2 regions of the Vagococcus luciliae genome follow, and region 1 is predicted to be linked to the other one. Evidence: predicted binding sites of a transcription regulator. Region 1 holds the regulator's gene; the other holds the start of a gene.
What was found. Region 1 encodes HrcA, which represses chaperone genes, less so after heat shock. Its sites were predicted from a motif close to TTAGCACTCNNNNNNNNNGAGTGCTAA; they were not measured.
Positions count from the first base shown of each region.

Region 2: groES (co-chaperone GroES) is a predicted target of HrcA. The motif match lies at 2,200-2,226, and genes of this name have one in related genera.

Region 1 is NZ_CP102451.1:1,265,489-1,270,096, reverse strand. Features, by position in the region: gene dnaK (molecular chaperone DnaK) at 1-1,317, opposite strand, end outside; gene grpE (nucleotide exchange factor GrpE) at 1,366-1,938, opposite strand; gene hrcA (heat-inducible transcriptional repressor HrcA) at 1,955-3,001, opposite strand; gene hemW (radical SAM family heme chaperone HemW) at 3,291-4,427, opposite strand; gene ribF (riboflavin biosynthesis protein RibF) at 4,424-4,608, opposite strand, start outside.
Region 2 is NZ_CP102451.1:914,223-918,830, forward strand. Features, by position in the region: gene G314FT_RS04730 (ammonium transporter) at 1-91, opposite strand, end outside; gene groL (chaperonin GroEL) at 232-1,860, opposite strand; gene groES (co-chaperone GroES) at 1,887-2,186, opposite strand; gene G314FT_RS04745 (CPBP family intramembrane glutamic endopeptidase) at 2,646-2,909, shown strand; gene G314FT_RS04750 (redox-sensing transcriptional repressor Rex) at 2,946-3,581, opposite strand; gene G314FT_RS04755 (ABC-F family ATP-binding cassette domain-containing protein) at 3,768-4,608, shown strand, end outside.

The DNA of each region.
Region 1 (4,608 bases):
ACCACGTGGAGCTGCAGGAATATCTGTTAATTGGAATCTTCCTAATGTTTTATTATCAGCTGCCATTGGACGTTCACCTTGTAATACATGGATATCAACGGCTGGTTGATTGTCTGCTGCAGTAGAGAAGACTTGTGATTTACTTGTTGGAATTGTTGTGTTACGGTCGATTAATTTAGTAAATACACCACCCATTGTTTCAATACCTAATGACAATGGTGTAACATCAAGTAAGACAACATCTTTAACATCACCAGTGATTACCCCACCTTGGATAGCAGCACCCATTGCTACTACTTCATCAGGGTTAACTGATTTGTTAGGTTCTTTTTTAGTTTCTTTTCTTACAGCTTCAACCACTGCAGGAATACGAGTAGATCCACCAACTAAGATAACTTCATCAATTTCTGAAGTTGAAATACCAGCATCTTTGATTGCTTGACGAACTGGAATTTTAGTTCTTTCAACTAAATCAGATGTTAATTCATCAAATTTTGCACGAGTTAAGTTTAACTCTAAGTGAAGAGGTCCAGCTTCACCAGCAGTGATAAATGGTAAGCTGATTTGAGTGCTTGTTACACCTGATAAATCTTTTTTCGCTTTTTCAGCTGCATCTTTCAAACGTTGTACTGCCATTTTATCTTTAGATAAGTCAATTCCATTTTCTTTTTTAAATTCTTCAACTAAGTAGTCGATGATTTTTTCGTCAAAGTCATCTCCACCTAAGTTGTTGTCACCTGCAGTTGATAATACATCAAAGACACCATCACCTAATTCAAGGATAGATACGTCAAATGTACCACCACCTAAGTCGAATACTAAAACTTTTTCATCACGGTCAGTTTTATCTAAACCATAAGCTAAAGCTGCTGCAGTTGGTTCGTTAACAATACGTTCAACTTCTAAACCAGCAATTTTACCAGCATCTTTTGTTGCTTGACGTTGAGCGTCATTAAAGTAAGCAGGAACTGTAATAACAGCTTTATCAACTTTTTCACCTAAGTAATCTTCAGAAAATCCTTTAATGTATTGTAAAATCATTGCAGAAATTTCTTGTGGTGTATAAGTTTTTCCTTCAACTTCAACTTTATATCCAGGTTCTCCCATATGACGTTTGATTGAAGAAATTGTATTTGGGTTGGTTACAGCTTGACGTTTTGCTACTTCACCAACTTGGATTTCACCATTTTTAAACGATACAACAGATGGTGTTGTACGGTTACCTTCTGGATTAGTAATAATTTTTGCTTCTCCGCCTTCTAATACAGCTACTGCAGAGTTTGTTGTTCCTAAGTCAATACCAATTATTTTACTCATATTAAAAATCTCCTTTATCTAATTAATTTATTTAAATGTTAATTTATATTATTGTGTCACAATAACCATTGATGGTCGTAAAATACGATCATGCAATATATAACCTTTTTGTAACACTTGAACAATCACATCTGATTCTTGACCATCTTCAGCGGGAACTGTTTGTACGGCTTGATGTAAATTTGGATCAAATTTTTCACCTTCAGCTTTTATCTCTTCGATACCAGATTCTTTAAAAGCATGTAACATGCTTTCTCTCACCATCTCAATTCCTTTTTTCATCGCTTCACCATGCTCATCACTTACCTCAATCGCTAACGCACGATCTAAGTTATCCAAAGCTGGTAATAACTCTTTTGCTAATTCTTGTGCACGATATCTAGAAGCTTCCTCACGCTCTTTTTTATGTCGATTGCGCATATTAGCAATCTCAGCTTGAGCTCTTAGAAATTGATCTTCCATCTTATCTAAATCTTCTTGTAATGTTTGTTCTAACGATTCTTCCGTTTCGTTTTCTTCTACCACTTCTTCGGTTTCAACAGCCTCATTTGTTTCAACTGTCGACTCTTCGTCTTTTTTTTCTTCCTCGTTAACTTTATCAACTGATTCGTCTTTCTTCACTTTAGTCAGTCTCCTTTCACTCTCCACTATTTTCCAAATGTCGATAATATGTTTCTAGATGTCTAGATAACTCATCTGTTAAAACATCCATAACTCCTAACAGTTTCGAATAAGACATGCTAGCAGGTCCTAAAACAGCTACTAATCCTTTGCCTCGTTGAAAAACATCGTATGATCCAGTTACTAAACTCATGTTTTGCAACAATTCATTGTTTAGTTCGTCTCCAATTTTAATATCAATTTTTTCATCTTTATCCGATATAAGAAGCTCAGTCAATTTATCTGTATCACTAATTAAGGAATACACTGACTGAAACTCATTTGGGTTTGTAATAGCAGCTGAATTTAATAAATTCATCCCTCCACCCACATAAATTTGTTCATCAAAAGCTTGATTAAACACATCTTCGAATAAGAATAAAATATTACTTGAATTATTAAAATAACGTTGGAGAACTAATGGAATCTCTGTTCGAAGCTTATGGTAAACTGTCAAAAGTGTTTCTCCCAACAATCGATCATTGATGATTCGAATCATTTTTTCGATATCTTCAGTTGACACTGAACTTGGAATTGAGAACACTTGACTTTCAACATATCCTTGATCAATCACGATAATCGCCATTAATTGTCGCGTATTTAATGGAACAATTTGAAACCCAGTTAATCGACGTTCTTTTACCTCTGGCCCTAACGAAAAGGCTGTGTAACTTGTTAGCTCGGATAAAATATTAGCAGACCATTCAATGATTTCATTTGTGGCATTAAATTTGCGATCAAACAATCGCTTGATACGTTGAGCATCGGTAGAACTAATCTTACTAGGATCCATTAAATGATCCACATAATAACGATACCCTTGCATTGAAGGGATTCTACCAGAAGACGTGTGCATTTTTTGAATAAGACCAAAATCTTCCAATTTTGACAGCTCATTTCGAATAGTTGCTGAACTAACTGTAATCCCGTTATTCATCAAGGTCTTCGATCCAACAGGTTGTCCTGTTTCAGTATAGAGCTGAACTAATAATTGTAAGATGTGTTCTTGTCTCATACTCAACATGCGAATCACCTTCCTTATTAGCACTCATTTATACTAAGTGCTAACTACATTATTCAATATAACAAGGATTAATTTTTTTGTCAACTAAAAGCCTCTCTTTTTTAGCACTCTTTGTTATAGAGTGCTAATTTTAACGATACCAGTTAACAAAGCTTAATAAACAAAGGATTTATCTATATTATGACAAATTTATAAATGAGTAATCACAAGAATATGTCAATTTATTTTGTCAAAAAAACGAGAATAACAAAAAAACAGCCTAATTTTTTCTCTTTAGACTGTTTCATACTTATTTTTCTAATAAAAACTTCTCAAAAACATCATTTCCTAAAATTAACCCTTTATCCGTTAACGAAATAAAGCCATCTCTTATTTGAATCATTTCTTCCTCTATTAACCTCTCAGCAATACTTCCATAAATTGATTCAAATGTTTGACCAAATTTTTGTTCAAAATTAGGTAGAGAAACACCTTGTTTTTTACGTAATCCTAAAAACATTTCCTCTTCCATTTGATGTTTAATCGTTAAATTTTCTGTTGTAATAGTAGGTAATTTATTTTGTCTTAAAGGTTCTAAGTAATGTTGGATAGGCCCATGATTTTTATAACGAATATTGCCTAAATAACCACTTGCTCCTGCGCCCAATCCATAATAATGATCATTATTCCAATAAACTAAGTTATGCTTGCTCTCTTTTCCCACTTCAGCAAAATTACTCACTTCATACTGATGTTTTCCAGCTAACGTCATGCGTTCGATAGCTCGCTCAAACATATCTCCCTCAACATCAATCCCTGGTAAATGCAATCTACCTTGCCTTGCCCAATTATAAAACATGGTTTTATTTTCTAAAATCAATGAATACATAGAATAATGAGGTAAATCTAGTGCCAAAGCTTTATCCAGCGTGTCTTCAAAACTTTCCATTGTTTGATTTGGTAAAGCATAAATTAAATCAATACTAACATTCGAAAAATCAGCACGTTCTAAAAGAGACATAGTATCAAATACATCTTGTGCTGAATGTTTTCGACCAATTTTTTTTAATAACCTATCATCAAACGTTTGAACTCCCATAGACAATCGATTGACCCCATGTGTTTGAAGAACGTTTATTTTATCCTTTGTCAAATCACCTGGATTAGCCTCTACAGTAAATTCATCACTTAGATTAAACGGTAATAATTCTTTTACACCACTTAATAGACGGTCGAGCTGTTTAGCAGATAAAGACGTTGGTGTACCACCACCAATATAAATGGTTTCAGTTGTATCTGATGGATAAGCTTCTTTTGTTAACTTGATTTCTTTCAACAAAGCCTCAATGTATTCATCAACAGGTTGTCCTTCAATAAATACTTTATTGAAGTCACAATAAAAACAGATATGTTCACAAAAAGGAATATGTATGTAAGCTGACGTCATATTAGTCCCCCTCTTGCATCAAAATAATCCCTTGTATTTTGTTCATCTTGTTTTAATTGAGCAATTAGTCCATCCACATTATCAAATTTTTTCTCTCCACGTAAAAAGTGTAGCCATTCAACACTCACTTGTTCACCGTAAATATCATCTAAAAAATCTAGAATATTGACTTCGATGGTCA
Region 2 (4,608 bases), 350 kb from region 1:
AAAATCCGCCGTAAAAGAATGCTAAACCTGGAGTCATCAAGAAAACTAGTGAAGAACAAATTATTATAAATCCAGTATCTCCTTTATTTATATGATCATCCTTTCTTTTTTTATATAAAGATATAAAAAAGGGTTATGAATAAAGTGTTTTTGGGTGAAATAAAAGAAACCACATGAGACGTAATACCTCATGTGGTTTCTTTTATTTCAATATTCCTCTTTTAAAAAAACTTACATCATACCGCCCATCATTGATGGATCCATTCCACCAGGCATTCCTGGAGCTTCTGGTTCTGGTTTGTCAGCAATAACCCCTTCAGTAGTTAAGATTAATGCAGAAACACTTGCAGCATTTTGTAAAGCAGAACGAGATACTTTAGTTGGGTCTACGATACCAGCTTCAATCATGTTTACCCAAGTATCATCTTTTGCATTGTATCCAACGCCAGTATCAGCTTGTTTTAACTTATCAACAACAACTGAACCTTCCATACCAGCATTTTCAGCAATTTGGCGAACTGGTTCTTCTAAGGCACGAACAACGATGTTGACACCAGTTTTTTCATCACCAGTTACATCAAGTTCAGCTACTTTTGGTAATACATTAACAAATGCCGTACCACCACCAGCAACAATCCCTTCTTCAACAGCTGCACGAGTTGCGTTTAACGCATCTTCAATACGTAATTTCAATTCTTTTAATTCTGTTTCAGTCGCAGCACCAACTTTAATAACAGCAACACCACCAGCTAACTTAGCTAAGCGTTCTTGTAGTTTTTCACGATCAAAGTCTGATGTTGTTTCAGCGATTTGAGAACGAATTAATGATACTCGGTTTTCAATGTCTTTTTTATCGCCATTTCCTTCAACAATTGTTGTGTTATCTTTGTCGATAACCACTTTGCTTGCAGAACCTAATGCATCAATTGTTGTGTCTTTCAAGTCTAATCCTAAATCTTCTGTGATAACAGTTGCGCCAGTTAAAGCGGCAATGTCTTGTAACATTTCTTTACGTCGGTCACCAAAACCAGGAGCTTTAACAGCTGCTACGTTGAATGTACCACGGATTTTATTTAATACTAATGTTGGTAAAGCTTCACCATCAACATCATCAGCAATGATTAATAATGGTTTGCCTTGTTGTAAGATTTGTTCTAATAAAGGTAAAATATCTTGAATGTTAGAGATTTTTTTATCTGTAATTAAGATATATGGATTTTCTAAAACAGCTTCCATTTTATCATTGTCAGTTACCATGTATTGAGATAGGTAACCACGGTCAAATTGCATCCCTTCAACAACGTCTAATTCAGTTTCAATCCCTTTAGATTCTTCAATCGTGATAACGCCATCGTTACCAACTTTTTCCATTGCTTCAGAGATTAATTCACCAATTTTTTCACTACCAGAAGAAACAGCAGCTACTTGTGCGATTGATTCTTTAGAGTCAATTTTTTTAGAAATAGCATGTAATTCTTCTACAGCTTTTTTAGTCGCTAATTCAATCCCACGACGAATACCGATTGGGTTTGCACCAGCAGTTACATTTTTAAGTCCTTCACGAACGATTGCTTGGGTTAAAACAGTTGCAGTCGTTGTTCCATCACCTGCAATATCGTTTGTTTTAGAAGCTACTTCAGCTACTAATTGAGCACCCATATTTTCAAAACGATCTTCAAGTTCAACTTCTTTAGCGATCGTCACACCATCATTTGTAATTAATGGAGAACCAAATGATTTATCTAAAACAACGTTACGTCCTTTAGGTCCTAATGTTACTTTTACAATATTTGCTAATGTGTCCACACCACGTACCATTGAGCTACGTGCATCTTCAGAGAATTTAATATCTTTTGTCATTTATTGTTCACCTCATTATTTATTTTTTATTCTACGATTGCAATGATATCTTTGTCGTGTAGTACTAAGTAATCTTCACCAGAGTCTGTTACTTCTTGTCCGGCGTATTTTTCGAATAGGACAGTTTGTCCAACGCTTACAGATACGGATAATTTTGTCCCATTTTCTAAAGTACGACCATCACCAATAGCAACGACCTCACCTGTTTGAGATTTTTCTTTTGAAGCTGATGTTAAAACTAATCCACTGGCAGTTTTTTCTTCTGCTTCTTTCACTTTAATAACGACACGATCTCCTAATGGTTTTAACAATGTGTATCCCTCCATAATGTTTATAATTTTAGCACTCTTTATCTTTGAGTGCTAATCACATCTTTTATAATACAGATAAATGTTTTTTTTTGCAAGTATTTTGATACAATAAGTAAAGAGATAAAATGATAGTAGGTGATACATAACATGTCAATCAACAAAAATATGCTGTATACAAGTTTTCTTTACTTATTTTTATTAAATAGAACACTTCTTTTTTCATTAAATAATGTTGTAACTATTTTTTTATACACAATGATTCTAATGTTCATACTAATAATTTATGTGAAAACTAATAAAGAACAATCATTAAACCATTCAGGCACATCATTAAAAAAATTAGTTACTTTAATAGTGATTGGTTTAATATTGAGCTTTTTTACTCAAATATTTATTATTTTTTTGACAACTTATTTTTTTCCTAATTTAATATTAGTAAATAATAGGCCTGTAAATCTATCATGGAGTTTTATTATGATAACGATTTTCTTTAATCCTATCATAGAGGAGCTAGTATTTCGTTTTAGTTTTGTCAATTGGATTGGACAAAAATTACCGATTTGGGTGGGAATTGTGATAAGCTCACTGATTTTTATGTTAATGCATATAAATGGAAATCTATTTATTTATTTTTGTTTAGGAATAATTTTTTCTGGTTTATATAAGATTAGTGGTACGATTATGACACCTATCATGGTTCATATTTTACTAAATGGTATTATATTGTTTGCCACTTAAAAAAGCTTAACGAAAAATTTTCGTTAAGCTTTTTGATTAGTCTTCTTTATAATTAGATAAGAAGTAGATTAAAGTTTGCATTTCATTTGTTAAATCCACATTTTGGATTTGTACATCTTTTGGAACGTTGATTCTAATAGGAGTAAAATTCATAATTCCTTTAATTCCAGCTTCAACTAAACGGTCAGCATTTTCTTGTGCATGTGCTGGTGGGACAGTTAAAATAGCAACATCAATGTGTTGTGCACGAATTTGCTCAACCATATCATTAGCATCATAGACAGGAACACCATCAAGTATGCGACCAACAATATCAGGTTTAACATCAAATGCAGCACTAATGCGAATACTATCACTTTGATGGAAACGATAGTTTAGTAAAGCATGTCCTAAATTACCAACACCAACAAGAGCCACATTAGTTAAACGATCTTCATTCAGTGTTTTTGCAAAAAAGGTCATTAAACTTTCAACATCATAGCCATAACCACGTTTACCTAATTCTCCAAAATATGAAAAGTCGCGGCGAATCGTCGCGCTATCTACTTTAACGGCTTCGCTTAATTCAGTTGATGAAACCTTCTTCTTGCCTGAATCAAATAAAAATTTTAAATAACGATAATACAAAGGTAACCTTTTTGCTGTTGCCTTTGGAATAGTTGTGTCTTTCATAATAACTCCCTCACTTTTTTATCTTAAACCCTCATTGTTATAAAGTTCACGTTAATAGAATACCTTTACTACAGTATAAAAGCAATTTTTACGCCTGTATTTGAGTAACTATGAGCGATAAATATACCAAACTTTCTATTAAAATTATGATAAACTATTTTTAGAAGTTAAAAGATGGAGGAAGTTATGATTTTATTACAAGCTAACAACGTCTCTCGATTATTTGGAGATGATGTACTATTTGAAAATATACAATTAGATGTTCAAGATAAAAGTAGAATTGCTTTAGTTGGACGGAATGGAGCAGGAAAATCAACGTTACTAAAAATATTAGCAGGAATTGAAGAACCTGATACAGGGTTAATCACAAAATCAAAAGAGCTAACAATAGGTTACTTGGATCAACATACAGGTCTTGAATCAGATAAAACGATTTGGGAAGAAATGCTCATTGTTTTTGATTATGTACAAGAAATGGAAAAAAAATTGCGACGATTGGAAAAAGATATTGCCAATCCAAATATCCATGATAATGAAGAGTCTTATCAACAAGTGCTAAAAGATTACGATAAACTACAACATGAGTTTAATGAATTGAATGGTTATGGCTATAAGTCAGAAATTAAATCTGTCCTACATGGATTTCGTTTTGATGAAAGCTATTTTGATGTGCCAATTCAAAATCTATCAGGTGGTCAAAAAACTCGTTTAGCTTTAGCTCGTTTATTATTGGAAAAACCTAATCTACTTATTTTAGATGAGCCGACAAACCATTTAGACATTGATACATTAAATTGGTTAGAAGGGTATTTACAAGGCTATCGTGGAGCTATTTTGATGGTTTCTCATGACCGATATTTTTTAGATAAGATTGTGAATGAAGTTTATGATATTAGTAGACGGAAAATAACACACTATAAAGGAAATTATTCGACATTTTTAGAAAGAAAAGCAGAACGATTAGAGCAAGAAGAAAAAGAATACGAAAAACAACAAGACAAAATAGCAAAGTTAGAAGACTTTGTAG